DNA from 3 places in the Corynebacterium sp. USCH3 genome. Region 3 is predicted to be linked to each of the others. Evidence: riboswitches for the same ligand, from Rfam matches in the RefSeq annotation. Region 3 holds a riboswitch; each other region holds the start of a gene.

Region 1 (9,870 bases), on a different contig from region 3:
GGTTGGGCCAAGCTCACCGCCGAGATCGGCGACAAGGTCCAGCTCGTCGGCGACGACCTCTTCGTCACGAACCCGGAGCGCCTGCGCCGCGGCATCGACGAGGACGTCGCCAACGCCCTGTTGGTCAAGGTCAACCAGATCGGCACCCTCACCGAGACCTTCGACGCCGTCGCCCTGGCACACAACAGCGGCTACAAGTCGATGATGTCCCACCGCTCCGGTGAGACCGAGGACACCACCATCGCCGACCTGGCCGTCGCGCTGAACTGCGGCCAGATCAAGACCGGTGCCCCGGCACGCTCCGAGCGCGTGGCCAAGTACAACCAGCTGCTGCGCATCGAGAGCTACCTGGAAGGTGCCGCGGTCTACGCCGGTGCATCCGCGTTCCCGCGGTTCACTGCGAAGTAGTCCCGGGGCAACGGGCTAGAATCGGTCCCCATGGGTACACGCGACCGGAGGGACCGGGACGACACGAGGCCGTCGGACGAGCGCGACAGCGCACGTACCGACGGCCCCGGTCTGCCACGACCACGGTCCGTGGAGAAACGCGACCGGCGGCAGCGGCAGGTACGGCAGGCGCCGCGGAAGTTGGCGCGGTCCTTCGTCGAACTCCCGAAGAAGATGAACCCCCTGGTCACCGTCGCGGTGATCCTGGTGGTGGCGTTCGTCGCCCTGTCCGTGGCGACACCGCTGCGCAACTACTTCCAGCAGCGTGCCGAGCTGGCGGAGGTCAACGCCACCATCGAACGGCAGTTGGCGGAGCGTGATGACCTCAACGCCGAGCTCGACCGGTACAACAGCGAGGCCTACGTGCGGGAACAGGCCCGGACACGCCTCGGGGTCGTGGAGCCGGGGGAGTCCGCCTTCCGCCTGATGGACCCGCGGATCAACACCAGTTCGCCGACCGACCCGGGCGTGGAACACGATGATTCCGAGCCCGACCCCTGGTACACCCAGCTGTGGGGCTCCGTCGCCACGCCCGACGAGGACGGGGACAGCGACGGCGACAGTGAGCCGGGGCAGGGCGGCCGTCGTGACGGTGAGTCCGGTAATCTGCCGATTGACCCGGACCAGCCCGAGGCGCCCGCCCAGGAGGGCGACCCCGACCTGCAGCGTGAACTGCAGGAACAGCAGCAGCAACAACAGCAGGGAGCACAGTAGTGACCGTGAGCGAGACCGACTACGAGACCATGTCCCGCCAGCTCGGACGCAAGATCCGTGGTGCGATCGAGGTCTCCTACCGCACCCCGGACGGGGCGCCGGCCGTGGTCAAGACCGCCCCGCGCCTGCCGGACGGCACACCGTTCCCCACGCTGTACTACCTCACCGATCCGCGGCTGACCGCCGAGGCGTCCCGCCTGGAGGTCGCCGGCGTGATGCGCACGATGCAGGCCCGCCTGCGGGAGGACGCCGAGCTCGCCGCCGACTACCAGGCGGCCCACGAGCACTACCTGGCGGAGCGCGACGCCATCGAGTCGTTGGGCACGGACTTCTCCGGCGGCGGTATGCCGGACCGGGTGAAGTGCCTGCACGTGCTGATCGCCTACGCGCTGGCGGAGGGTCCTTCGCGGGTGCGCCTGGGTACCGAGGCGGTGGCGCTTGCTGCGGCGCACACCCCGAAACTCTCCGGTACCGCCATCCCCGCCGACTGGCCCACTCCGGAGGACCTCGGCACGTCCATTGAGGTGGCGTTCGACGAACACGTCGACGAGATGACCTATGACCGTTCTGACGAGGAGGACCAGTGACCGGCACCTTCGCCGCCATCGACTGCGGCACGAATTCGATCCGTCTGCTGATCAGCGAGGTCCTCGACGACGGGAGCCTGCGGGAGATCAACCGCGACAACATCATCGTCCGACTCGGACAGGGTGTGGACGCCACCGGACGGTTCGCCGACGCCGCGCTCGACCGTGTCGACGAGGCGCTGGGCATCTACGCCGACCGGATGATCATGAACGGGGTCACCGACGTGATGATGGGGGCGACGTCCGCCACCCGCGACGCAGAGAACCGTGAGGACTTCTTCGCCATCACCCGTCGTCACCTGGGGCGCGTGGCCCCGGGTGTGCAGGCGGAGGTCGTGACAGGTGTACGCGAGGCACAGCTGTCCTTCGCCGGGGCCGTCGCCGACATGGACTCCACCGACGGGCACATCTGCGTGATCGACCTGGGCGGGGGATCCACCGAGTTCGTCGTCGACGCCTACGGGGAGGGGAGCGGTCAGGCGTACTCCGCGGACATGGGCTGCGTGCGGCTCACCGAACGCTACCTGCACACCGTGCCGCCCACCGACGGGGAGATCGCCGAGGCCCGGGCCTACGTGGACGGTCTGATGGCCACCGTGGAGGAGAACGTGGACCTCGACAGTGTGACCCGCGTCGTGGGTGTCGCAGGCACCGTGACGACCGTGGCGGCAATTCAGCAGGGGCTCACCGAATACAACCCGGAGAAGACCCACATGTCGGAGATTGACCTGGCGGGCTTCCGGTCGACGGCCCGCTCTCTGCTGGGCGAGACGGTGGAGCAGCGCCGGGAGCACCCGGCGATGCACCCGGGGCGTGCCGACGTGATCGGTGGCGGTGCGATCGTGATCGACGCCTTCGCCTCCCGGTTCCTGGACAAGGGGCTGACGTCGATCACCGTCAGTGAGAAAGATATCCTGGACGGTATCTTGGCCGAGGTCATCGAGCGCAACAGCTAGACGGCCCGGGAAGTACGCCCCTTTAGCCCAATTGGCAGAGGCAGCCGACTTAAAATCGGCACAGTGTGGGTTCGAGTCCCACAGGGGGCACTCTTTGTCCGGGCGTGCCGCCGGCTGATCACCGCCGTCGACCTCATGGCGTGATTCAGGTGCCGAAAACGGTATGCCGAGAGGCTCGGCATCGACCGATTTCGGCACCTGGGTTACGCGCACCTACTCGGTGGTCGCGACCTCGCCACCCCGGGACCCGGCAGCGGTCTCCCGTAGGTTCGGGATCACTGCGGCGAACTGGCCGAGCAGCTTGGTCAGGTCCTGCCCTTCACCGACCATGGTGAGGTTCGCGCCGGTGAGGCCCTCCGCCATGGCGGAGAAGATCTCCGGAAGCTGGTCGACGACCTGCTTGTCCAGGATCACGCCGTTGTTGGACGCCACTGCCGCGGCCTCGGTCCGCAAGGCCGCAGCCTTCGCCTCGGCGTTGATCCGGGTGCGCTCGGCCTCCGCCTCCGCCGGTTTGATGACCTCAGAGACTAGCTCCTGCTCACGCAGCGCGGCCTGCGACTCGGCTAGACGGGCCTGCTCCTCGGCGACCTCACGGTCGGTCTCGGCACGGCGACGCGCCAGGGCGGCCTGTGCGGCGATGACCTGCTCCTGGGCCTCGGCCTCAGCACGCGGACCCGCGGCGTTGGCCTCGGCCTTGGCGGCGGCGATCTCCTTGGTGTTCTCCGCGACCTTCGTGTCCGTCTCCCGCTGGAAGTCGGACTTGCGACGCTCGGACTTCTGCTGCTCCTCGGCGATCTCGGCGTCCCGCTGGGCCTCGGCGACGGCACGCTCACGCTGGACGCGGGCCAGCTCCGGGGCGGAGAGGGCCTGGATGTAGCCGTTCGGGTCGCTGATCGAGTTGATCTGGAAGCTGTCGATCTGCCAGCCGAAGCGCAGCATGCGCGGCTCGGCGTTGGAGAGCACCTGGCTGGCCAGCGCCGTGCGGTCGGAGATCATCTCCTCCACGGTGAGCTGCCCGATCATCGCGCGGGTCTCGCCGGAGAAGATGTCCTGGGCGGTGGAGACGATCTGGCCCTGATCGACACCCAGGAACCTGTTCGCAGCCTCGACCACGCTGTTCTTGTCCGCGGTCACGGAGAACACCACGGAGGCCTCGACGTCCACGTCGACGTTCTGCTTCGACTGGGCACGCACCGCGATGTTCACGGTGTTCGCGCCGATGTGGAAGCGCTGGACACGGTGCAGCACCGGGACGGACCAGGCACCGCCACCGATGACGACACGGTAGGGGTTGTCGGGTTTACGCGCGATCATGCCACCGGTGATCAGCAGGGCTTCGGTCGGCTTCGGGACATCGTAGAGCATTCGTTCTTCTTTCGGTCGCAACGGGGAACGGGCAGGAGAACACTTAGTACACCCTGAGCATATCGCACAGGGGGAAACGTTCTCGGGGACGGGCGACCACGGACGGCAGGCCTGCCGACGTACCGGCGTGCCCACGGTGTTTATGCTCGGGGGTTGTGTCCACCGTCGCGATCGTGCTGATACTCGCCGTTCTTGTCGGAGCGGTGCTCCAACGCATCACCGGGATGGGCGTCGGTCTGGTCGCCGGCCCGGTGCTCTCCGTGGCGCTGGGCCCGGCGGCGGGAGTGACCGTGGTCAACGGACTGTCCACGATCAACGCGGTGAACAACGCCTGGGCGGTGCGGGCGAAGACCGACTGGCGACGTTTCAGCTGTCTTGCCGGGGGACTGTTCCTCGGCTCGCTGCCGGCAGCGTTCGTCGTCCTGCTCATCGACGGCCCCTGGCTGCTGGTCACCGTCGGTGTCCTGGTCCTCGCCGCACTGGCGGTCACGTTGTTCCAGCCGGACACGGCGCGGGTGTCGGAACGAGCCGTCGTCCCCATGGTGCTGGCCGGAGCTGCGGGCGGGTTCATGAGCACCGTCGCCGGCATCGCGGCGCCTGCGTTCACCGTGTACGCGCGCCTGACCGGCTGGGACTACCGCGACTTCGTCGCCACACTGCACCCGGTGATCGTCGTCGCCAACTTGCTGTCCTTCGTGCTCAAGATCGTCATCTTCGGTGGCGTCGACGTCGGCGGCCTGCCCGCCTGGTTGTGGATCCTCGCCGTCGCCGCGATCTTCGTCGGAGCCTGGTTCGGCGACAGACTCTACGACCGGCTCTCCAGCGACGGGACGAGGAAGCTCGCCACGCTGCTGGCATTCGCCGGTGCGGTGACGCTGGTCATCAATGGTGTCGTAGCCATGCTCTGAGCAACGCTGAGCGTTGACCGATTGCAGGTGCTGTGCCGCCGTGGTAGGCATGAGGCGTCCACACGGGTGCCCCACGAGGGGCTGAGACCGGACTGTGATCGTCCGGGACCGTCGAACCTGATCCGGTTGATACCGGCGTAGGAAGTGAGGAGCGTAGCTGTGTCTACTCCGTCTGCCCCGTCCACCCCTGTCCAGCAGCACCCCGCGCACCGTCGCGGATGGATCGAAGACCATGGTATCCGGGTCCCGGTCACCGAGATCCACCAGGAGGCCTCCCCGGACGGCAGTCCCAACCCGCCGCTGCAGGTGTACCGGACCGCCGGGCCGGGCAGCGTTCCGGAAGAGGGCCTGGACCCCTGGCGTGATGAATGGATCCGGGCACGCGGCGACACCCGGGTCCAGCGAATCCGTGAACGACAGTTGCTTGACGACGGCCGGGCCGCCGTGCGCCGCGGCGCACCGTCCCAGCAGTGGCAGGGACGACGTCCCGAACCCCGTTGTGCGGCACCGGGCCGCACGGTGACGCAGATGCACTACGCACGTCGGGGTGTCGTCACCCCGGAAATGCGGTTCGTCGCCCTGCGGGAGAACTGCGACGTGGAACTGGTGCGCAGCGAAGTCGCCGCCGGTCGCGCGATCATCCCGCTCAACATCAACCACCCGGAAGCGGAACCGATGATCATCGGTCGGGCGTTCCTGGTGAAGGTCAACGCCAATATCGGCAACTCAGCGGTGACCAGCTCAATCAGCGAGGAAGTGTCGAAGCTGGAGTGGGCCGCGACCTGGGGTGCCGACACCGTGATGGACCTGTCCACGGGCAACGACATCCACACCACCCGGGAGTGGATCATCCGGAACTCGCCGATCCCCATCGGCACGGTCCCGATCTACCAGGCACTGGAGAAGGTCGACGGCAACGCAGAGGCACTGACCTGGGACATCTACCGTGACACGGTGATCGAACAGTGCGAGCAGGGCGTGGACTACATGACCGTGCACGCCGGCGTCCTGCTGCGCTACATCCCGCTGACCGCCGAGCGTGTCACCGGGATGGTGTCACGCGGCGGATCGATTATGGCTGGTTGGTGCCTGGCACACCACGAGGAGAACTTCCTCTACACGCACTTTGATGAGCTCTGCGAGATCTTTGCGGCCTATGACGTCGCCTTCTCCCTCGGCGACGGTCTGCGCCCGGGGTCGATCGCGGACGCGAACGACGCCGCACAGTTCGCCGAACTCGACACCCTCGCCGAACTGACACGCAGGGCCTGGGAGCACGATGTCCAGGTCATGGTGGAAGGTCCCGGGCACGTCCCATTGCACAAGGTTCGCGAGAACGTCGAACGTCAGCAGGAGTTGTGCGATGGGGCGCCGTTCTACACCCTCGGGCCGCTGGTCACCGACATTGCGCCGGGGTACGACCACATCACCTCGGCCATCGGGGCGACCGAGATCGCCCGCTACGGCACCGCCATGCTCTGCTACGTGACTCCCAAAGAGCATCTCGGTCTGCCGAACCGGGACGACGTGAAGACCGGTGTCATCACCTACAAGATCGCCGCACACGCCGCCGACGTGGCCAAAGGGCATCCGGGTGCCACCGCACGCGACGATGCCCTGTCCACGGCCCGGTTCGAGTTCCGGTGGCGGGACCAGTTCGCCCTCGGACTGGACCCGGTGACCGCACAGGACTTCCATGACGAGACGTTGCCCGCCGAACCGGCGAAGACGGCTCACTTCTGCTCGATGTGTGGACCGAAATTCTGTTCCATGCGCATCTCGCAGGATATCCGGGACACCTACGGCACTGCCGAAGCTCAGGCGGCGATTGTCGGGATGCAGCGCAAGAGCAAGGAATTCCTCGCCACGGGCGCGCAGGTGTATCTCCCGCATCCCACGGTGGGCGATCAGAGCTGACTGCGCAGCTGCTGCAGGGCCCGGTGCGTCACGGAGCCCTCCGCGGCGGTCCAGATCACCAAGTGCTGTTCCGGGGCGCCCACGGAGAGCTCAGCGACCAGGTTCGCCCGCCGGGAATCGTCGGGGTACTTCGCCGCCTCCATGCGTAACTGGGAGGCGGCGGTGCGGGCCACCGTCTCCCCGTCCGTGTACAACGAACGCATCCGGGGATCGGTGAACAGGAGCCGGAACAACTGGCACATCCACCACGCATCGTCCGGCGGTGGTCAGATCCTGCTGTGCACCGACGGCAGCGGCTGGTACCAGGCAGAGGGGGAGGCGCAGGCCACATGACACCCCGGAACCGTGGTGAGCATCCCCGCAGGGGTGAAGCACCGGCACGGGGCGACTGCGGACTCCTGGTTCACCCACCTCGCGATTGAGGTGCCGGGTGAGGACACCGGCAACGAGTAGTTGGAGCCGGTCACTGACGAGCACTACAACGCACTGACGAAGGAGAACCGATGACGTACAGCCAGACCCACACCCTGTCCAATGACGTGGCGATCCCGGCGCTGGGACTGGGAACCTAGTTCATCGACGACGACAAGGCAGCCCCAGACCGTCCGGGATGCGGTGAAGGCCGGTTACCGCAACATCGAACCCGCCCAGGCCTACGGCAATGAGCGCGGGGTCGGTGAAGGGGGCCGTACCAGTGGTGTGACACGTGGGGACCTGTTCGTCCCCACCAAGCTCGCCGCCGAGATCAAGGACTACGGCGGTGCCGTCGCCGCGATCGGCCGTTCCCTGGAGACCATGGGACTGGACTACCTCGACCTGATGCTGATCCACGCCCCACAACCGTGGGACGACTTCCGGGGCGGCGACTACGCCGACGGCAACCGTGAAGCGTGGCGCGCCCTGGAAGAGGCCTACCGGGCAGGCACACTGCGGTCCATCGGGGTCTCCAACTTCCTCGGGAGCGACCTGATCGACTACTGCGCATCCAGGCCAGGGGCGTGGTGGTCGAGGCTTATTCACCGATCGCCTACGGCGAGAAGGACTACGGTGCGAGCAGCGCGTTTCCGGTGTACAGCGGGAAGTAGACGAGGAGATGGCGGAGCCCCTCGCCCACGGGGCGTTGCGTACAGCCACGGGGGTCTACGGGGAGAGTCCACAGGTCTAAGCTCGGCACCATGGCACTTCAGCGCATGGACCATGTCACCGTCGTCGTCCGGGATCTTGATGCGGCAGTCGACTTCTTCGGGGAACTCGGGATGGAGGTCGACGGGAGAACACAGGTCCACGGTGAGTGGGTGGACCTGATCTGCGGTATCGACGGGGTGACCGCGGACATCGCGATGCTGCACACTCCGGACGGTCACGGACGCATCGAGCTCACCAGGTACCTGAGCCCGGAACCCGGGCCTGCGGCGCAGGCACCGGAGCCGGTGGAGGCGCCGGGACTGCGCCAGGTCATGTTCGCCGTCGATGACGTGGACGATACCGTCCGCCGACTCGTCGGGCACGGTTCCGAGCTCGTCGGTGACATCGTCCGGTACGAGGACGCGTACCGGCTGTGCTACCTCCGGGGGCCCGAGGGGATCATCGTCGCGTTGGCGGAAGAACTCCGCTGAGACGCGTATCCTGGTCTGCGCAAGGTATCCGACACGTGGACCAGAGACAAGGGAAGTGGAGGCCACGATGAGTGACGACAAGAAGCGCGACGACCGTGACGATGTGGACCCCGACCTGAAGAAGGTCGCGGACGACGAGTCGGAGCGCCCCGGTTCCGGCAAGGAAAGTGCTGAATCTGCCGAGCGTCGTGTGGACCAGTGGGAGGAAGAGTCCTTCCCGGGCAGTGATCCGCCCGCCCACTACTGACATATCTTTCAGAGTCCCTTCGCCCCTGTCCTCGCGGACGGGGCGAAGGGACTCTGGTACGAGGGGGGGGAATGTCGCTCAGGTACTCGCGACGCTCATACAGCGCTCACCGAGGAGATGCGCGGCGCTGCCCGCGTGGAGGTCGGGGTAGGGGAACAACCATGGTATGCCCAGTTCAGCGCCCGGTACGGGGGTAGTGCCCCAGGGGGTATGGAATACGACGGTGTTCCGACCTGTTGGCTGACACATGCGTGCCATGACTTACCCGGAATACGGAAATCCTGACATTCTGCAGCTCACTGATGTGCCGGTGCCCAAAGTAGGCCCCGGCAGCATCCTAATCCGGGTCGAACGCGCCGCCGTGAACCCCGTCGACTGGAAAGTGATGTCCGGCGGCCTCGATTCGATGCTGGAGGCCGTCTTCCCCGTCATCCCGGGGTGGGACGTCGCCGGCACCGTCGAAGCGACGGGGCCTGATACCCCCGAATTCTCGGTGGGAGACCGGGTTGCCGCCTATGCCCGCAAGGAAATCGTCCACGGTGGAACCTATGCGGAGTATGTCGCCGTCCCTGCAGAATCGGCGTCGGTCATCCCTGCAGACGTGGACATCGACACCGCCGCCAGCATTCCACTGGTGGGAGGCACCGCACTCCGCGCCCTCGAGACGGTGCAGTTGTCGCCCGACGACACACTACTGATCCACGGAGCGTCCGGCGGGGTCGGGCATATCGCCGCACAACTCGCCGTCGACTACGGAACCACGGTGATCGGTACGGCATCGCCGAAGAACCATGAACGGCTCCGTGAGATGGGCGTGACGCCGGTCGCCTACGGCGACGGACTCGAAGACCGGGTACGTGAGATCGCGCCGGGCGGGATCACCGCCGTCGTCGATTTCGTCGGCGGTGTGCTGGACCAGAGCCTCGCCCTGCTGGGGGAGGAGCGCGGAGACCGCCTGGTCTCGATCGCGGACAGCGAGGTCGAGGAGCACGGCGGGCGCTGGGTGTGGGTCCGTCCGGACGGCGGACGCCTGCATTACCTGCTGGAGAAGGTCTCCGAAGGGGCGGTCTCGGTGCACATCGACCGGACATTCCCCCTGGCGGACGCCGCCGA
Region 2 (9,870 bases), on a different contig from region 3:
CTGGGCGGGCAGCGCACCGTTGAATTCGTGGACGGTTCCTCACCGGTCGACGAACTCTGACACGATGGGCTCATGCCCCAGGACGCTGAGCTCACCACGGCGCTGAGCCGGTTCGATGCACTGCCCGCGGTCACCACCGATGAGCTGGTGGGTCGGTGGCGCGGCTCCGAGGTCGCGACGGGACATCCTCTCGACGGCGTACTCGCCGCCGTGGGCTGGCACGGCAAGCGGTTCGACAGCGTCGACGACGGTCATCCGCTGATATTCGGCTCAGAAACGTCACTTTTCGCCGCGAACCCCGCGCTGGTGCCGATGTCCACCGGGATACGGCTCCGCTCCCTGGCCACGTTCGGACCCTTTCCTGCACTCCTGCGGGGTTATCTCCGGGCGACGGCGACGAAGCGTCCCCGGGCCCGTCTCCGGATGATGGAGTACCGCGGGGTGGTCAGCGCGACGATGGTCTACGACGACCTCCCCATCAACGACCACTTCCGGCGCGTCGACCCCAGGACGCTACTCGGTGTGATGGACTTCCGGCACACCCCGCGCCCGTATGTTTTCCTGCTGCACAGGGAAGACTGAACCAGTCCCCCGTGCACGACACTCACGTCCGGTCCGGAAGGGACGTCAGCTGCGTTCTCAGCTCTGAGGCGGCGTCGCGCGGGCTCCGCGCCTCGGTGACCGCCCGGACGACGACCGCACGCCGGGCGCCGGCGGCGAGGACGTCCGGCAGGGTGTCCCGGTTGACCCCGCCGATCGCGAACCACGGCTTCCCACCGGACTTCCCCCCTGCCCCGTCGCCCACCATGTCGGCGGTCCGGGACACAAACCCCAGCCCCGTCGCCGCACGACCCGGCTTCGTCGGCGTCTCCCACACCGGTCCCGTGCAGAAGTAGTCGAGATCGGTGTCGCGGGCCGCGGCCTCCGCCTGGTCGGAGGTGTGGGTCGACAACCCCAGGAGGACGTCCGGGCCCAGGAGCTCCCGGGCCTGCGCGATACCCAGATCATCCTGCCCGACATGGAGAATGTCGGCACCGACCAACGCGGCGATGTCCGCCCGGTCATTCACCGCGAACAGTGCGCCGTGCTCGGCCGCCACCTCCGCCAGCACCTCGATCGCGGCGATCTCGCCCGCGGTGTCCAGCGTCTTGTCACGCAGCTGGATGATGTCCACGCCCCCGTCGTAGGCGGCGTGGAGGAACTCCCGCAGGTCACCCTGCTCCCGGCGCGCCGGAGTGCAGAGGTAGAGCCGCGCAGCCCGGAGCTGTCGCCGGCGTCGGTCCCCGGGGGAGGTGCCCGATGCGCCAGGGGTGTGCATGAGAGGGGTGTGCGTGCGTTGATGTAGGTCCATGTGGTGTGATGGTAGCTGTTACGCGAACTACGGGAGCCCCTGATGCCGGGGCTGAGAGGACCGGAGCCACCGGTCGACCGTCGACACCTGATGCGGGTCATGCCGCCGGAGGAAAGAACGCACATGCCCGAGACTCTTGTCGTCGGTGCCGGGGTCACCGGGCTCAGTACAGCCTGGTACCTGCGGCGGGCCGGCCACGCCGTCACCGTCGTCGACCCGTCCCCGGGTGACGGGGCGAGTCACGCCGCCGCCGGGATGATCGCACCCGTCAGTGAAGTCGTCCACCGGCACGACGCGATCCGCCCGCTGATGCTCGCCTCAGCTGCGGCGTACCCGCGGTTCATCGCCGACCTCGAGCGGACCGTCGGGTATCCCGCCGGTTACCGGCCCACCGCCACGCTGGGTGTGGGGTCCACCCCCGGGGACATGGCGACGTTCCGGGACCTCGCCGAGGTCCAGCGCGCGTCCGGCATGACGGTGGAGCCCCTGGGTGTACGCCAGGCGCGCCGGAGGGAACCGTCCCTGGCACCCGGTATCTCGGGCGCCGTCCTCGTCGCCGACGACCACCAGGTCAATCCGCGCATGCTGATGGAGGCGCTCACCGCGGCCGTGTGCGCTCCCGCCGGTCCGGACGGGCCGCGGGGCAGGGTGGTCACCCGGCGTGTCCTCGGCGTCGTACGCGAGGGTGCCACGGTGACGGGCGTGCGGCTGGACGACGGCGGTGAGCTGCGTGCGGAGACCACCGTCCTGTGCCCGGGCCTCACGTTGGCTGATATCGACGGGCTCCCGGAAGCGCGATGCGTGCGACTGCGCCCGGTACACGGCGACATCCTGCGCGCGCGGGTGAGACCGGGACATCCCGGCCTGCTGGAGCACACGGTGCGTGGCCTGGTTGACGGTCGGCCGGTGTACCTCGTTCCCCGTGATGACGGAGAGATCGTCATCGGCGCCACGGAACGTGAGGACGGCTTCGACGGCGTCTCCCTCGACGGGGTGCACCAGCTCCTCCGGGACGCCCGGATCCTGGTCCCGGGGATAGCAGACCTCGAGCTCACCGAGATCCTGGCGCGGGCCCGCCCGGGGACGCCGGACGACCTGCCGTACCTCGGCGGCGTACCGGGTGTGGACGGTGTCGTCGTCTCGACGGGGTACTCCCGCCACGGGGTCCTGCTCGCTCCCCTGTGCGCCAGGCTCGCCACACTGCTGGTCACGGGGTCTCCCCCGGGCTGCCACGCAGCCGACCGCACGCCCGATGCCGCCCTGCTCGCCGCCACCTCCCTGGAAAGGACATCATGACCATCACCGTCAACGGAGAAGAACGCCGCCTCGATACCGCGGCGACGCTCGGTGACATCATCTCCGACCTCACCGGACAGAATCCGGACTCCGAGGAACTGGGCCTGGCCGTGGCGGTCGACGCAGCGATCGTCCCGCGCAGCCGGTGGTCCACCACCGACGTCCACGACGGTGCGGAGATCGAGATCATCACCGCCATGCAGGGAGGGTAGACACCGTGCCGACCCCACAGGACATGCTCACCGTCGGGACGTCCACGCTCACCTCGCGCCTGATCACCGGCACCGGCGGAGCAACGTCGCTGGAAGTACTGGAACAGGCGCTCACCGCGTCGGGGACGTCGATGACGACGGTCGCACTGCGCCGCTACAACCCCGCCACCGGGACGTCGCTGTTCGGTCTTCTCGACCGTCTCGGTATCGACGTCCTCCCCAACACCGCAGGCTGCTACACCGCCCGCGACGCGCTGCTCACCGCCCGACTGGGACGGGAGGCGCTCGGCACGACCCGGGTGAAACTGGAGATCCTCGCCGACGACCGGACGCTGCTGCCGGACGTCGTCGAACTCGTCGACGCCACCGAGACCCTCACCGCCGACGGGTTCGAGGTCTACGCCTACACCTCCGACGACCCCACCGTCGCCCGACACCTCGAGGCCGCCGGGGCGGTTGCGGTGATGCCGCTGGGGTCGCCCATCGGCACGGGCCTGGGAATCCTCAACCCCCACAACATCGAGATGATCTGCGACCGGGCAACCGTCCCGGTGATCCTGGATGCCGGCATCGGGACGGCGTCCGACGCGGCACAGGCGATGGAACTCGGCTGCGACGGGGTACTGCTGGCCAGTGCGGTCACCCGCGCCCAGGATCCCGCAGCCATGGCCGCCGCGATGCGGCACGCCGTCGAGGCGGGCCGCCTGGCACGACGTGCCGGACGGATCCCCCGGCGGCCGTGGACGCAGGGTGCCGTGGCGTCGTCGACCCCGGACGGGATGATCGGTCGCGCGGACCCGGCGGGGGCGGCGTGGTGAGCGCCGGGGTGAGCGGTCGGGTGACCGGCCCGCTCAGACTCCCCCTGGTCGAGCCGGCAACCGAACTCACCCCCGAGGAGTTGTCCCGGTACGCCCGGCACCTCACGCTCGACCGGATCGGCGTCGTCGGTCAGCGCCGGTTGAAGAATGCGCGCGTCCTCGTCGTCGGTGCGGGAGGATTGGGGTCGCCGGCGCTGCAGTACCTCGCCGCCGCCGGGGTCGGCACGCTCGGCATCGTCGACGACGACGTCGTGGAGGTGACGAACCTGCAGCGTCAGGTCATCCACGGTGTCGACTCGCTCGGCACGAGGAAGGTCGACTCCGCCGCCGCTGCCGTCGCCCGGATCAACCCCCTGGTCACCGTCGAACGCCACCCCGTGCGACTGGCCGCCGGCAACGTCACCGGACTCGTCGCCGGCTACGATCTCGTACTGGACGGGGCCGACAACTTCGCCACACGCTACCTCGTCTCCGACGCCTGCACCTTGACCTCCACGCCCTGTGTCTGGGGGTCGATCCTCCGCTTCGACGGACGGGTGTCGGTGTTCTGCTCGGGGCCCGCCCACGACGGCGTCACCTACCGGGACCTGCATCCGGACCTCCCGCCACCGGGTTCCGTCCCCAGCTGCGCCGCCGGTGGTGTCATCGGCTCGCTACCGGGAACCATCGGCTCCCTGATGAGCACGGAGGCGATCAAGCTGATCACCGGGTGCGGCAGGCCGTTGTACGGACGGCTCCTCCTCCACGACGGGTTGTCGATGACCTTCCGTGAACTGGGTATCACCATCGATACCGATGCTCCACCGGTGACGGCCGTGGAGGACATGGCCGACAGGGACCAGGTCTGCACGACCACCCCCCACCCGACGGTCTCTCCCGAGGAGCTTGACGCGCGCATGCGGGCGGGGGCTGTCCTCGTGGACGTCCGCGACGCCTGGGAACGCGAGATCGTCAGCATCCCCGGGTCCGTCGCCGTCCACCTGTCCGCGGTGGAGGAACTCGGCGTCGCAGCCCTCCCCCCGGCGCTGCGCAACCGCGACATCATCTTCCACTGCAAGTCGGGCGCCCGGTCAGCCCGTGCGATGGACGCCGTGGCATCCCATTTCGCCCGACGGGAGGATAACGTCGCTCATCTGGAAGGTGGGATTCTGGCCTGGGCGCATCAGATGCGGCCGGGGCTACCGACCTACTGACCGCGCGACGAGGTCCCGCACCGGGATGTTGAGCACCGCCCCCTGCGCGCCCACCGACAGGATCGAGAACGACGAGCCGACCGACGCCAGGGACATGAACGACCCCAGTGACACCGCCGACATCGACGACCCCGCACTGGCGAAGGAGGCGAACGAGGCCGCCGAGAACGCAGACAACGCGGAGAATGCCGAGCGCCGGCTCAGTGCGCTCAACAGGGAACGGTCAGAACGAAAACTCGCGATAGAGGATGCCACAGCGTTCTCCTACGTCACAGGTCGGCCCGGTTGTCCTCGACCATACGCCACCGCTGCATTGTCACCCTGCTGACCAACAGCCCGATGAACCCGACGACCCAGACCACGCCGAGCGCGCACCACGCGACCCGGAAATCGGCCCAGGTGTAGTCGCCACCGTCCGAGACGGCGTCGAGCACGAAACCGGCCGCCTGCGCAGCGACCATCGCTGCCAGGAATCCCCCCATGTTCGACAGGCCCGTCGCCGTGGCCGTGAAGCGACGGTCGACCTCCTCACGGACCGTGTCGAACCCGTAGTTCGCGGCAGGGGCCAGCGCCGGCACAATGACGTTGATGACCGCGACAGCGACGAAACTGCGCGGATCCGGCGACAGGAAGAACACGACCCACGATGCCGCGACGACCAGTGTCGCCACCATGACCACCTCGGGACGCCGACGGCCCGCCCGCGCCGAGATGACCCCCATCACCGGGCCGACGAGAACGCTGACGACCATGTTCACCACCAGGATCCCGGAGGCCTGTGACTCGCTCAGCCCCATTCCCAGGGTCATGAGCGGGACTCCCCAGAGCAGGGTGAACACCACCTGACTCATCAAGGTGAAGTGGATGAAGAAGCCGAGCCAGCAGGCGGGCTGGCGGACGACGAACGCCAGGGTGGCCCAGATGCCGGTCCGGTCGACGCGCCGCCCCGCGGCCGCTGCCGGCGTCGGCTCCGGTGAATCCGCGACGACGACCCAGGTGAGCAGCGCGACGAGCACACTGCCCGCCCCCAGCGACACGAACGCCGTCGACCATCCCTGGGCATGCAGCAGCATCGAGAACGGGACGGCCGACATGAACTGCCCGACATAGCCCAGTCCACCGGTGAGCTGGGTGAACACCGGTGTCTTCCGGATCGGGATCCAGGCCGGCAGGATCCGCATGACCGAGAGGAACGCCGTGGCGTCCGCGGTACCGACGATCACCCGCGCGAGAATCGCCACCGGGTAGGACGACGTCGCGCCGAGGACGACCTGGCCGACCCCCATCATCAGGGCACCGACGACGAGCATCCGGCGTGCCCCGAAGCGGTCGATGAGCATCCCCATCGGGATCTGGGCACAGGCGTACACCCCGACCTGGACCGACGTGAACACCGCAAGCCGGGAGGCGTCGATCTGGAAGTGGTCCAGCGCCTCGACTCCGGCGACCCCCATCGACGTACGCCCGGTGATCGCCAGGATGTAGGCGACGACACCGGCCGACCAGACCGTCAACGCCCGTCGGCTGAGACGGTCGGAAGGTACAGTTGCTTTTGCGGTGGAGGCGGGCACGTGTGCCCACCCTAGTCCCCGGCCGCCGACCGGCCCGTCCCTGCCCCGGTCAGAGCAGGGCCGCCACGCCCCGTACCAGAACGGTCACACCGCCGAGGCTGGCCATGGCCACGGCGAGCTTCCTGGCCCTCTCCCGGTCGATCCGTCGGCTGAACACCATGCCGAGGGCGATCCCGATGACCATCGCGACCACGGCGACCGGCCAGATCCCCCAGGGTTCGCTGGAGATGTCCCCGGCACCGGTGAGGTACTTGATGGCGAAACTGACGACGCCGGAGACGATGAACAACGGCTGCAGCGTCGCCGCGAAAGTCCGCTGGTCCCACCGGGACGCCTGGGCGTACACCGTGATGACCGGCCCGGCGACGCCGGCGAGGGTGTTGCTGAAACCACCGAGGACGCCGGCCGTGGCCGCCGGGAGTCTGCCGGAGACGGTGGGGATGAACCGCTTGCCGAAGGTCGTCACCCCCAACGCGACCAGCAGCAGTGCACCGACCACGATCTGCAGTACCGCCGGTGGCATCACGTGGATCAGCCACGTGCCCGGGACTGCCCCGAGCACCATCACGGAGCCGATCAGGGCGAACTTCCCCCAGTCGATGTCCCGGCGCACCGTCACGGTGGACATCGCCGCGTTGATCGCCGCCAGCGCATTGATCACCATGATGCCTTCGACCGGGCCGATGGCGATGCTGAGCACCGGGCCGCCGATCAGTCCGACCCCCATCCCGGAGACCCGCTGCATGCAGGACCCGATGAGGATCGTGACGAAGACCAGCACCATAAGTTCCATTCACAACAACCTATACGTTCCGGTGCCGTCGGCGGACGGGTGGGGCCACTGCGGCCTGGGGTCCGGGGGACGGAGCGTCTCCGATAGAATCCCTGGCTGTGACACCCCCGACGCCTCCCGCCCGCCCCACCCGTGCCGCCCGTCGTCGGCGCGCGTGGTCCCACCCTGTCGTCGTCGCGGTGGGGTGGGTCATCGCCCACCTGGCGCCTGTCTCCTGGATCGCCGCAGCGGGGACGTCGACCGGTGACGTCCGGTACTACTTCCAGGGACTCGCCGGCCTCGACCCGTCGGCGATGACCGAGTACCCGGAGGTCGGGACGTGGCCTGCACGCCTCGTCGAACGGATCGCCACGGTGGGCGGGCAGCGGACCGACGCCGCCTCCGAAGACGCGTTCGTCGTCGGTTTCGTCGCGTTGTCCGTCCTGGTGTCGGGGATCTTCACCTGGTACCTGTGGCGTGCTGCCCGCCACGGCGGCCCGTGGCCGGTGTGGTTCTGGATCCTGTTCGCCGGCCTCTCCGGACCGATCTTCCTCACCCGGCTGGACATCTTCCCCGGCCTGCTCGTGGCAGGATTCGCCGCCCTGTTGCTGGGCGGGTCCCGGTGGGCCCGGGTGGCGACGGCGTTACTGGCGGTGGCGACGATGATGAAGCTGTGGCCGGGTGTCCTGGGAGCCACGCTCGTCGGTGGAGCGCGTCGCACGGCGACATGGGTGCGGGTCTGCTGGTTCTTCGCCTCGCTGGTGGTGTTGTGCCTGGTCGTCGTCCTGGCCGGTGGCATGGACCGTCTTCTCTCCCCGCTGACCTACCAGGGGGACCGCGGTCTCCAGGTCGAGTCCATCGCGGCGACACCCTGGGTGTTCGCCGCCGCCCTCCACGCCGCTGTCGCTGGCGGGGCACCGGGCGCGGACGGCACCCCCTGGTCGATCAGCTACGCGAGCTCCAAGAGTTACGAGATCGTAGGCCCCGGTGTCGACGTCACGCTCACGGTGACGACGGTGCTGACGGCGGCGGCCATCGTCGCCGCCGTGGTCTGGGCCGTACGTCGGCTCCTCAGGGACGACTGGACCCCCGTGGGTGCGGTGGCGTTCAGTATGGCGCTGATCATGCTGGTGATCGTGACGAACAAGGTGTTCTCCCCGCAGTACCTCGCGTGGATCGCCCCCGTGACCGCCGTTGCCCTGCTGGTGTCACACGACCGGACGGTCCGCGTGATCGCGGCGTTGGTCCTGACAGCCGCAGCGCTGACCACGCTGGTGTACCCCGTCTTCTACGACTGGCTCGTCGTCACCCCGCCCTACCTGGTCGCCGCCGTCGCACTGGTCCTGCGCAATGTCACGGTGGTCGTCCTGGCCGTCACCTGTGTGAGGTGGGCCCGGGAAGCCGGCGCCCGCGCAACCGGGTCACCAGGTCGACCGCGTCGTCGGTGCTGAGGTCGCGCCCGGCCATGGACACCGGACCGGGGACCAGGTCGAACCGCACGCCCGCCACCCCGAGCATCCGTTGCGCCGGGCCGCGGTGATAGCTGAGTTCCTGGATGTGCGCCGGGGAGATCACCGCGACCACCCGACGGAACCGCCCACGACGGGAGACCACGGCCGTCACCTGTCCGTCACCGCCGGCGCGCGTCACCAGCGTGGTCCCCTGGCGGGTGCGGTCGACCGGTGACACCCACCGGGCACTCCGGGGGCTCAGGTACTGCCGGTTCCCCGGGACCGACCCGACCTCATGCCCCTGCGGGTGCGCCACCGCCTCGATCTCCGGAACAGTCAACGGGGTGAGGATCCCGAGGACATGCAGTGCGGTGGTCAGGTCACCGACCGGCAGGACGGTCGTCGTCGAGCCTGCCGAGTCGGACTCTGCACCGTAGCCGGCGACGTCAACCCGGACACGCCACCAGCCGAGGAGTCGCCAGGCCACCGGCTGGGAGACCTCGACGGCGTGGACGCGCTCCAGGGGCACTGACTGCCGTCGACGTTCAGTCAGCCCGAAGGTGATACCCAGGACGTCCCCGCTGAGATTCGCGGTGAAGCGCCAGCTGGTGTTCAGCACGCCCCAGACCCACGGCACGGCGCCGGCGACGACGGGCAGCAGAACCGCGAGGCCTGCCGGTGTCGCCGCTGCGACGGTGACGCCGGCGACCACCAGACCGGTGGCCCCGGAGAGCGCGGCGGCCACCAGGGACCGGGTGATCGGAATGGTGGGTACCACGATTCCGGCGGCGGTACCGATTCCGGCGGAGGCGGGTTCCCGGTCGGACTGGTCGTCGGCCTGCTCCGGGGTTCCCCGTACCAGGGCGAGCAGCCGACCCCGCAGGGCTTCGGCGTCCCGTCGCGTCAGGTACTCGACCCGGACCGAGCTGCCTGACCCGCCGGCGGTCTCGACCTTGACCCCGGCCAACCGGAAGAGGCGTGGCGCCAACGGTTCAACCAGGTCGACGGCCTGGACGCGGTCGAAGCGGGCGGTCCGCAGTTGGCGGGAGACCACGCCTCGTCGCACGGCGATCTCCTCGTCGTCGATCCGGTACCCGGTCGCCTTCCACCACGGCAGGGAGACGACCCAGCCGAGGAGAAAGACGACGGGGATCGCCACCAGGACGATCACGACGATCAGTCCGGTCGGCAGCGGCGAGTCGTCCA
Region 3 (9,870 bases):
ACGCCCCAGGACATCCTTCCCGGCCAGTCCGTCCGGAATGGCCGCTGCCTGGATCGGGAAGGGGTGCTTGAGCCCCTGGGCCGTCAGCTCCTTGACCACCGGGTCGGGCAGTCCCATGTCGGCGAAGAACACGGAGGTGTCCACACCGGCGGCGGGTTCCGTGGGGACGGCGGTTGCCGCCGCCGTGACCTGCCTGGGTGCGACGCGGTTGGGTTGCTTCTCGTTGCGCACCCGTGGCTGCTGGGGACGTTGGCGGTTGCGTTGCTGACCACCGCCGGACTTCCGGTTCTGTGCTGACTTCTGGGATGACCGCTGGCCCGGCTTCTTCCCCGCGCCACCGGACGCGGAGGCCTCCGAGCCACGTGCGTCGGCGTTACCTGCCGCGCGACTTCCCGCGCGACTTCCCCGGACGACCTTACGGCGTCGGTTCTGGGAGTTGGCGCCGTTGCCGCGTCGTCCTTCTGATTGACCTGACACGGGTTACGCTTCCACCTCACTGCGGTCGGCGGACCAGAGGGTGTGGAAGTGGCCGTCGCGGTCGGTGCGCTCGTAGGTGTGGGCACCGAAGAAGTCGCGCTGGCCCTGGATCAGGGCGGCGGGGAGCCGCTCGGAACGCAGCGAGTCGTAGTAGGACAGGGACGACGCGAACACCGGGATCGGGAGACCGAGCCGGGTTGAGGCGACCACCACGCGACGCCAGGAGTCGACCAGGGTGCCGACTTCACTGTTGAAGTACGGGTCGAGCAGCAGGGACTGGACATCCGGGTCGGTGTTGTAGGCGTCGACGATGCGGTTGAGGAACTTCGCGCGGATGATGCATCCACCACGCCAGATGGTCGCGAGGTCCCGGGGGTCGACGTCCCAGCCGTGCTCGTCGGAGCCGGCCTTGATCTCGTCGAAGCCCTGCGCGTAGGCGACCAGCTTCGAGGCGTACAGGGCACGGCGGACGTCCTCGACGAAGTCGTCCCTCGAGACCCCGAGGGACTCCAGCGTGGTGAGCTCGCCGGCGGGGAGGTTGCCGGTGGTGGCGGCACGCTGGTCACGGGCCCCGGACAGGGCGCGGGCGAACACGGCCTCGCCGATGCCGGTGGTCGGGATCCCGAGGTCGAGTGCGGCCTTGACCGTCCAACGGCCGGTGCCCTTCTGTCCCGCGGCGTCGACGATGACGTCGATGAGCGGCCCCCCGGTCTCCGCATCGGTCTGGGAGAGCACCTCGGCGGTGATCTCGATGAGGTAGGAGTCCAGGTCGCCGTCGTTCCAGGTGCGGAAGATGTCGGCGATCTCGGCAGGCTCGATGCCGGCGGCGTACCGCAGCAGGTGGTACGCCTCGCCGATGACCTGCATGTCAGCGTACTCGATGCCGTTGTGGACCATCTTGACGAAGTGGCCGGCACCGTCGGGGCCGATGTGGGTGCAGCACGGGGTGCCGTCGACCTTGGCGGAGATGTCTTCGAGCAGCGGGCCGAGGGATTCGTAGGACTCGGCCGGTCCGCCGGGCATGATCGCCGGGCCGTTGAGCGCGCCTTCCTCGCCACCGGAGATCCCGGCGCCGACGAAGTGCAGGCCGCGCTCGGACATCTCGGCCTCACGACGGATGGTGTCGGTGTACAGCGCGTTGCCGCCGTCGATGATGATGTCCCCGGGTTCCATCGCCTCGGCGAGCTGGGAGATCACCGTGTCGGTGGCGGGGCCGGCCTGCACCATGATCAGTGCGCGGCGGGGACGTTCCAGGGAGGCGACGAAGTCGTCGATGGTCGAGGAGGGCACGAAGCTGCCGGTGTCCCCGAATTCGGCCATGAACGCGTCCGTCTTTGCGGAGGTGCGGTTGTAGACGGCGACACTGTGGCCGTGGTTGGCGAAGTTCCGGGCGATGTTCGAGCCCATCACCGCGAGGCCGACGACACCGATCTGTGCGGAGGATTCTGTCATGGTGCACCATGATAGCCCCCGGGACGCCAACTCCGCCCGCCGCGGGCCGCCTGTCGCTAGACTCAGCCGAATACACGTCAGACTGACCCGTGGACAGACTTTGAGGAGACATGCGCGATGACGCAGAGTGAAGCACGGACCGATGCCGGACGCCCCGACGCAGCGGACGCCGCGGACAAAGAGGCGGCGGTGGAGCGGATGCTCACGCTGATGGCGTCGGCGAGCGCGGGCGAGCTCACCGAGGCGCAGAACGCCGAGCTCGCTGGAATCTTCAGGTCCTCGATCCCCTCGCTGGACCGGACCCTGGGGCTGCGCTACGTAGAGTTCATTCCCGAGGTGGTCGTGGAACTGACCATCACCGAGAACCACGTCCAGCCCTGGGGCATCACCAACGGGGGCATCTACGCGACGCTCGGGGAGTCCGCGGGGTCCTTCGCCGGCTACATCGCGGGCGGAGGCGGCATGGTGATGGGGACCACCAACGCGACGAACTTCCTGCGCCCGTCGACGCCGGGCGACGTCATCCGTTCCACCGCGCACGCCGTGCACACCGGTCGGACCAGTCAGCTCTGGCGGATCGACCACGTCAACGCCGGAACTGGGAAGCTGTGTGCGACCACGGAACTGCGCACGGTGGTGGTGCCGCGTACCTAGTGGTCGACGCCGGTGGGCAGCTCTACCGGCGGTGCGCCTGGTCGAAGAACTCGACCTCCCACCGGGAGGCGTCGAGGAAGGCACGGGCCGCTTCCGCGCGCTGTCGCGGTCCGGCGGTGGCGAACGCCTCCTCGACCAGGGCGACGGCCTGCCGGACGCTGTCGGTGAAGTCCGAACCGGAGTAGGCGTCCAGCCATACGGCGTAGGGGTTGCCCGGCCGGGTGCGCTCGGCAAGGCCCAGGCCGACCTCGGCGTAGAGCCAGTAGCACGGGAGGACCGCCGCGGCGCCGACGACGTGGTCGCGAGCCTGTACACACCGTGTCAGGTGCGCGGTGTAGGACGCGGTGACGTGGGAGGGGGCGACCGGGCCGGTGTCCCCCAGCCATGTGCGGTGCAGCGCAGCCTCCTCGTCGAGGCATTCGACGGCCCCGCGGACCCAGAACAGCGCCGAGGTGGGGTCAGGGGCGCTGGCTCCGAGCGCGGCGAGGGCGGGGGAGTACTGCGCGAGGTAGACCGCGTCCTGGGCGAGGTAGAAGTCGAAGTCCTCCCTGGACAGGGTTCCCGTCCCCAGGTCCACGATGAACGGCAACTGCGTGATCGCCCTCAGCAGGGGTGACTGCGCCTGCCACAGGGCCGTGGTCCAGGGGCCGGCGGCGGGGATCCGGGCGGGAGGCATCGCGGGGTCGGACGGCTCGGCGATTACGGCGAGATCGGCCGGGCTGTCGAGGCGGTCGGGAACCGCTGCGCTCAGACGCCACGGAGTGGTGTCGGCGGCCCGGGACAGACGGCGGGCCCGGTGGCTGTGGTCCACCGGTCCGTTACCGGACCCGACATGCAGTTCGTCGGCGTGGCGGATGGCCTCGGACAGCCACCGGCTGGACCACCGGAGTGCGTCGGTGGTGTCCTCGCCCCCGGCTATCCGGGTGGCCAGCGCCGACGAGAGCGAGCACCCGGTCCCGTGGGTGTTGTGGGTGGCGACGCGGGCGACAGGGACGGCGGTGACGGTGCCGTCCGGTGCGACGACGGCGTTGTCGGCGGTCGGGCCCGGGAGGTGTCCTCCCTTGACGATGACGGTGGTCCGGAGGTCGGCGGCGAGCGCGCGTCCCTGATCCAGTGCCTCGTCCAGGGTGGTGGCCACCGGTGTGCCGCCGAGGACGGCGAGTTCGGTGAGGTTCGGGGTGATCACGTCCACCGTCCGGCACAGGTCGACCAGTGCTGCTTCCGCGTCGTCGGTGAGCAGACGGTCGCCGCTGGTGGCCACCATCACCGGGTCGAGGACGGTGACGGGGACCGGGCGCCGGGCGAGGTAGTCGGTGACCGTGCGGGTGATCTCGGCGGTGCCGAGCATGCCGATCTTGACGGCGTCGACGGTGACGTCGTCGAAGACGGCGTCGAGTTGGGCGACCAGGAACTCGGTTCCGGGGGTATGGACCTGCCGGACCCCGTGGGTGTTCTGGGCGACCAGTGCGGTGACCACGCTCATGGCGTAGCCCCCCGCGGCGCCGATGGATTTGATGTCCGCCTGCGCGCCGGCGCCGCCGGTGGGGTCGGTGCCGGCGATGCTGAGTACTCGGGGAATCATGCGGGGTCCTGTCCGGAGAACGGGTGGGTCGGTCGGTGGCACAGGGAACGCAGGTCGCGGGCCGCGACGGCGGGGTCCCCGGCCGTCATCACGGCCGAGACGACACAGATCCCGGCCACTGCGGTGCGGTCCAAATCCGCGGCGTTGTCGGCATTGACGTGCCCGATCGCCACGGAGGGGATACCGAGGTCGAGGGCGTGCGCAGCCAGGTCGTCGACACTGCCGGGGCCGGTGACCCCCAGGGCCCGTCCGGTGTCGGTCTTGGTGTCGGTCAGCTCCACCGGGCCGAGTCCGAGAACGTCCGGAGGACGGACTCCGTCACGCATGAGCCGTGCGAGGGTGTCGATCTGTGCGTGGTCGTCGACGGACAGCCCGATCATCAGGTCGTCGGGTAGCGCGGCACGGGCGGTCCGGAAGTCGATGTCGTCCTGTCCGATGTGCAGGTGCAGTCCGAGGCGGCGGGCCACGTCGAGCCGGTCGTTGACGAACAGCGGGACGCCGGTCCCGGCGAGTGTCTCGGCGAGTTCGGTGGCGCGCGTGGTGAACGCAGAGTCGTCGAGCGTCTTGTCCCTGAGCTGGACGACCCCGACGCCGCCGGAGACGGCACGTGCCACGATCCTGGCGACCTCGTCACGTCCTCCGCCGAGGACGGGATCGGTGACGAGGTAGAGCCCCCAGTCCACCCGGTGTGCCGTGGTGTGGCTGAGCGTCATACCTCCGCCTCCCGGTGGTCCTCGACGGAGACCAGGTCCGGGATCACCGTGGGGTCCTCCGCCACGGCGTCCAGGGCGTCGAGCCAGGCGACGGCGAAGCTGCCGGGCCTCCTGGTCCCTCCGGCAGGATCGGTTGCCGCGAGGATCCCGGCTGCCCCGGCGTGGGCGTGCGCGGCGAGCACGGCGTCATGGTCGGAGACTCCGTCGACCGCGAGTCGCGCCGCGCCGAGATAGGCCGCGGTCAGGGCCCCGAGGGAACAACCGGTCCCGATGACGCGCTGCATCATCGGGTCACCGGACCTCAGCCAGCTGACCCGACCGGTGGAGACCACGAGGTCACGGGGGCCGGAGACGGCGATCACCCCGGCAGTGCGTTCCGCAAGGGACCGCGCCGCCTGACCTGCGGCGTCGACGGCGTCGGTGGAGTCGACGCCGCGGCCACCGCGTCCGCCCGCGAGGGCGATCACCTCCGAGGGGTTGCCGCGTACCGCGGCGGGACGGTGGTTGACGAGGTCGCGGCTGAACGCGGTCCGCGCCGCCGGTCCGCCACAGGCGACGGGGTCGAGGACCCAGGGGGTGTCCGCGGATGCCGCACCACGTACGGCCTCCCGCATGGCGCAGTACTGGGCGGCGGTGGGGCTGCCGGTGTTGATCAGCAGTCCGGAGGCGATCTCCGCGAAGTCGGCGGATTCCTCCGGGGTGTCCACCATCGCCGGCGCCGCACCTGCGGCGAGCAGGACATTGGCGGTGATCTGGGGGACGACCTGGTTGGTGATGCACTGCACCAGGGGGGCGTGACGGCGCAGGTCGCGGACGGCCTGGATTAAGGCGGTAGGCGTGTCTGGCACGGACCATCCCTTCGCTAGTTCGAACTAGAGCAGGTTCAACGGGTGTGTTCTCAGCGCGTCTCCGCGCACCCCGTGTCTCGTGACGTCCAGCCTACAGCCTTCGGACGGGGAGAAAAGTCTGACCCCGTGCACACGTCCGGACGTGTGCACGGGGTCAGACCCGTCGCGGTGGAAAGGTGCAGGTTAGTCGGACACGGCGCGGGTGTCGCGGCCGTCACCGAACTTCAGGTTGTCACGCACCTCGATGGAGCGGATGTCCTGCTCGTCCTCGAGGGTGCGCAGCTTGCGCAGGGCGTTGCGGGCGTGCAGCTGCTGACGGGTGGCGACGAGGTGCCACCGGTTGGCGGACAGGGTGTTCAGGCCCCAGCTGTAGGCGGCGACGAAACGGTTGCGGAAGCCGACCATGAACATCAGGTGCACGGCGAGCCACATGAACCAGCCGACCGGACCGGAGATCTCGGCCTTGTCCAGTTTCACCACGGCGTTGAAGCGGGAGACGATGGCCATCGTCCCCTTGTCGAAGTACTTGAAGTCGGGGCGGTCGGTGCTGCCCTCCTCGACCTGGGCGCGAATGATCGACGCGGCGTGCTCGCCACCCTGGATCGCGACCTGGGCCAGTCCCGGAAGCTTGTCGAGGCTCATCATGTCGCCGATGACGAAGATCTCCTTGTGGTCGCCCACGGAGAGGTCCTTGTTCACCGGGACGCGGCCGGCACGGTCGGCCTCGACGCCGTCGATCTGGTCGGCGATGTGCTTGCCCAACGGGCTGGCGGCGACACCGGCGGACCAGATCTTGCAGTACGCCGCGACCGTGGTCTCTTCCTCGGTCTTCATGTTCTTCCAGGTGACACCGTCGCGGTCGACGTTGGTGACCAGCGAGTTGGTGACGACCTCGACACCGAGCTTCTCGAGGGTCTTCTGCGCCTTGCGGCCGAGCTTCTTGCCGAAGGGGGGAAGGACCTGCGGGCCACCGTCGACCAGCAGGATGCGGGTCTGCTCGGTGTCGGTGCGTCGGAACTCGTTGCGCAGGGTGCGGTGCGCCATCTCGGCCAACTGGCCGGCGAGCTCGACACCGGTGGGGCCGGCGCCGACGATGACGAAGGTCAGCTGGCGTGCCTTCTCGGCCGGGTCGTCGGTGATCTCGGCGCGCTCGAAGGCACCGGTGATACGGGCGCGGAGCTCGAGGGCGTCGTCGATGCTCTTCATGCCGGGGGCGAACTCGGCGAAGTGGTCGTTGCCGAAGTAGGACTGCCCGGCACCGGCGGCGACGATCAGGGAGTCGTACTGCAGGACGACGTCCTTGCCGCCCAGGTCGGCGGTGATGACCTTCTCGTCGACGTTGACGTCGCGGACCTCGGCCTTGATGACGCGGGCGTTGCGCTGCTTACGCAGGATCTGCCGGATCGTGGGGGCGATCTCGCCGGACGACAGCACACCGGTGGCCACCTGGTACAGCAGTGGCTGGAAGAGGTGGTGGTTGGTGCGGTCGATGATGGTGACGTCGACGTCGGCGCCGGCGAACTTCTTGGCGGCGAACAGCCCGCCGAAGCCGGCACCCACGATGACGACGTGGTGACGTCCGGAGGGACGGAAAGGGGTGGCGGTGGTCATATCAGCGATACTCCTCGTTCTGCGGTGGCCGGGCGGGGCGCCCCTCGGTGTCGGCGCCGGTGGTCATCGCGTGTTCTCTTCTGCATTGTGTCTTTTAGCACTGCTGCGTGTTCTACAGGGGGTCGGTGGACGCCGGTGTAGTGTCGTCAGCCGACGGACCTCCCGGTCGCGTCGGACCTGAGTGCCCATACTAGTGCCTGTCGGCGACGGGCTCATCACGCGGGCAGGATGCGGTCAGCTCGTTCCGTGGCCCCTTCCGTTTCGGGTGCAACCGGGGGTGAGTGATAGTTTCTGATCAAAACGTATGATACCAGTGAGGACGGAGGCTCGAGGTGGCGTCACCTGCCGACGACGACCGTCGCCGTCGCGACCTGCACGGCCTGCGGGACAGGCAGGGGGCCCGGGAGAAGCGGGAGAACCGGGAGAACTATGTCGATCCCGTGCGTTGGCCCGGGGTGGCACGTCTTCCTGAGGCTCCTTTCCTCGGCCGTCGGGCGGTGAACCTGCAGCAACGCCTGGAGGACCTGACCCAGGACCACGGGATCGCCCTGACCCCGGGGGCGTCCCCGCGCTTCGTGGTGGACGACGGGCTGATGCTGGACCGGGTGGTGGACTCCGGTTGGCTCGGACTGGCGGAGGGGTACATGGCGGGGGAGTGGACGGCGGACCCGCTGCCGGAGGTTCTGGGGGTACTGCTGACCCAGCCGCTGGAAGGCGGGTTCGGTCGGGCGTTGTCCCGACGGAGACGGCGGGTGTCCGGAAATGTCCGTGCCGGTGATCTGCCGGACGCGCTGGTCGACATCTACGCCGGGCAGACCCGTGCGACAGGCGCGGCGCTGTTCGCCTCAGGGACGCGGACCTCGGAGGTCGAGAACCCGGACCAGGCCGGTCATCACCCGCCGGTGTCCGTCCGCTACTTCGACGCCCCCACCGACCCGGGGCTCGTCGACCGTGCCGACCTGGATTCCGCCCAACGTCACCGCATCAACGCCATGCTCGACGAAGCACAGGTCGGGCCGGGGCACCGGGTACTGGAGCTGCCGTCCTCGGGCGGGGCACTGCCGGTGATGGCGGCCCAGCGTGGCGCGCATGTGGACGTGCTGACCTCGGACGTCGAACATGCCGAACAGGTGCGGTCCGTCGCACACGACGCCGGGGTGGGCGGAGCCGTGCGCGTGCAGACGATCCGCGGGCCGGTCCCGTCGCCGCGGCAGTGGTCGGGAACCTACGACGCGGTCTTCAGCGTGGAGCGCATGGAGACACTCGGTGACGACGGCACCGTCCACTTCCTCAAGGCGGTGGAACGGATGCTCGCCGCCGACGGTATCGCCGTGATCCAGTCGGTGGTGCGTGCCCACGGTTCCGACCTGCCGGAGGAGACCGTCGCCGAGAGTCTGGACGTGATGCGCGCCTACGTCTGGCCTGCTGTCGCCTACCCCACGGACGGGCATGTGCTGTCTCAGGCCAACCGGGCGGGCCTGTGCCTCACCGCGCGGAACAGGATGGGGTCGCACTACGCGACGACACTGGGGCTGTGGCGGTCGGCGTTCAACGCCCGTGAGCGGGCTGCGGCGGCCGCGGGCTTCGACGTCGTCTACCGACGCCTGTGGAACTACCAGCTCGCTCTACACGAGGCGCTCGCCCGTGCCGGCGCGCTGGACTGCGAGCAGTTCGTGTTCCGGCGGTTCTGACCACTGCGGTGGTCTCTCACACCGTGTAGAGGTCGGCGTCCCTGGTCTCCGGCATCAGCCGGATGGCCACCAGGCTGATGAGCACGACGACGGCGAGGTAGACGCCGACCGACCACGGGCCGTAGGCGGTGGCCAGCGCCACGGCGATGAAGGGGGCGACAGCCGCGCCGAGGATGGACGCGACGTTGTAGGAGATGCCGGAGCCGGTGTACCGCACGTTCGTGGGGAACATCTCGGGCAGGACGGCGGACATGGAGCCGAAGATCAGCCCCATCAGGAGCATGCCGATGCCCAGGAAGATGCCGGCCTTGAGTTCGCCGGAGGTCGCCGGGTCGAGGAACGCCTGGAACGCACAGCAGTAGAACAGGATCAGGACGGAGACCACGGTGAGGTAGCGGCGACGTCCCACGGTGTCGGACAGGTAGCCGGCCAGGGGAACGCCGACGACGAAGAACAGCACGGTGATCAGCTGGATGACGAGGAAGTGGTTGTAGGGGATGCCCAGTCCTTCGCCGGCGTCGCGGTCACCGATGCCGAAGGAGAGGAACCAGGTGGTCACCAGGTAGAACAGTGTGTAGGTCGAGACCATGACGAAGGTGCCGAGCAGGACGGGGCGCCAGGCGGTGCGGAAGACCTCGAGCGTGGGTACCTTGACGTCGTCACCCTTGTCGAGGGTGTCCTGGAAGACCGGGGTCTCCTCCAGCTTGAAGCGCACGTACAGTCCGATGGCGACCATCACCGCAGACAGCAGGAAAGGCACCCGCCACCCCCAGGTCATGAAGGCGCCGCCCGGCTCGCCGTGGGTGTGGTCCATGCCGAGGACCAGGATGAGGAACAGTCCG

Evidence for each region. A riboswitch is a leader RNA that binds a small molecule or an ion and turns the genes downstream of it on or off. The one in region 3 is predicted to bind thiamine pyrophosphate.
Region 1: linked by a shared signal. The riboswitch ahead of thiC (phosphomethylpyrimidine synthase ThiC) and the one ahead of thiM (hydroxyethylthiazole kinase) in region 3 are both predicted to bind thiamine pyrophosphate.
Region 2: linked by a shared signal. The riboswitch ahead of thiO (glycine oxidase ThiO) and the one ahead of thiM (hydroxyethylthiazole kinase) in region 3 are both predicted to bind thiamine pyrophosphate.

What each region holds. Positions count from the first base shown of each region.
Region 1 covers NZ_JAQPZT010000003.1:512,967-522,836, forward strand. Annotated here, with positions in the region: gene eno (phosphopyruvate hydratase) at 1-408, shown strand, start outside; gene PQI66_RS08550 (FtsB family cell division protein) at 439-1,161, shown strand; gene PQI66_RS08555 (DUF501 domain-containing protein) at 1,161-1,748, shown strand; gene PQI66_RS08560 (Ppx/GppA phosphatase family protein) at 1,745-2,704, shown strand; tRNA gene PQI66_RS08565 (tRNA-Leu) at 2,721-2,794, shown strand; gene PQI66_RS08570 (SPFH domain-containing protein) at 2,918-4,069, opposite strand; gene PQI66_RS08575 (sulfite exporter TauE/SafE family protein) at 4,225-4,977, shown strand; TPP riboswitch at 5,030-5,138, shown strand; gene thiC (phosphomethylpyrimidine synthase ThiC) at 5,137-6,894, shown strand; gene PQI66_RS08585 (hypothetical protein) at 6,885-7,067, opposite strand; gene PQI66_RS08590 (hypothetical protein) at 7,057-7,227, shown strand; partial or broken gene PQI66_RS08595 (aldo/keto reductase) at 7,470-7,848, shown strand; gene PQI66_RS08600 (VOC family protein) at 8,070-8,510, shown strand; gene PQI66_RS08605 (hypothetical protein) at 8,578-8,757, shown strand; gene PQI66_RS08610 (NADP-dependent oxidoreductase) at 9,014-9,870, shown strand, end outside.
Region 2 covers NZ_JAQPZT010000002.1:185,553-195,422, forward strand. Annotated here, with positions in the region: gene PQI66_RS04130 (NAD(P)H-binding protein) at 1-60, shown strand, start outside; gene PQI66_RS04135 (DUF4334 domain-containing protein) at 73-582, shown strand; gene thiE (thiamine phosphate synthase) at 605-1,318, opposite strand; TPP riboswitch at 1,371-1,482, shown strand; gene thiO (glycine oxidase ThiO) at 1,475-2,647, shown strand; gene thiS (sulfur carrier protein ThiS) at 2,644-2,859, shown strand; gene PQI66_RS04155 (thiazole synthase) at 2,883-3,677, shown strand; gene moeB (molybdopterin-synthase adenylyltransferase MoeB) at 3,698-4,870, shown strand; gene PQI66_RS04165 (hypothetical protein) at 4,856-5,083, opposite strand; gene PQI66_RS04170 (MFS transporter) at 5,140-6,441, opposite strand; gene PQI66_RS04175 (sulfite exporter TauE/SafE family protein) at 6,491-7,234, opposite strand; gene PQI66_RS04180 (hypothetical protein) at 7,333-8,664, shown strand; gene PQI66_RS04185 (PH domain-containing protein) at 8,588-9,870, opposite strand, start outside.
Region 3 covers NZ_JAQPZT010000001.1:641,330-651,199, reverse strand. Annotated here, with positions in the region: gene PQI66_RS03065 (DEAD/DEAH box helicase) at 1-117, opposite strand, end outside; gene gndA (NADP-dependent phosphogluconate dehydrogenase) at 481-1,929, opposite strand; gene PQI66_RS03055 (PaaI family thioesterase) at 2,047-2,583, shown strand; partial or broken gene PQI66_RS03050 (bifunctional hydroxymethylpyrimidine kinase/phosphomethylpyrimidine kinase) at 2,606-4,878, opposite strand; gene thiM (hydroxyethylthiazole kinase) at 4,875-5,726, opposite strand; TPP riboswitch at 5,716-5,809, opposite strand; gene PQI66_RS03040 (NAD(P)/FAD-dependent oxidoreductase) at 5,910-7,337, opposite strand; gene PQI66_RS03035 (class I SAM-dependent methyltransferase) at 7,670-9,028, shown strand; gene PQI66_RS03030 (MFS transporter) at 9,045-9,870, opposite strand, start outside.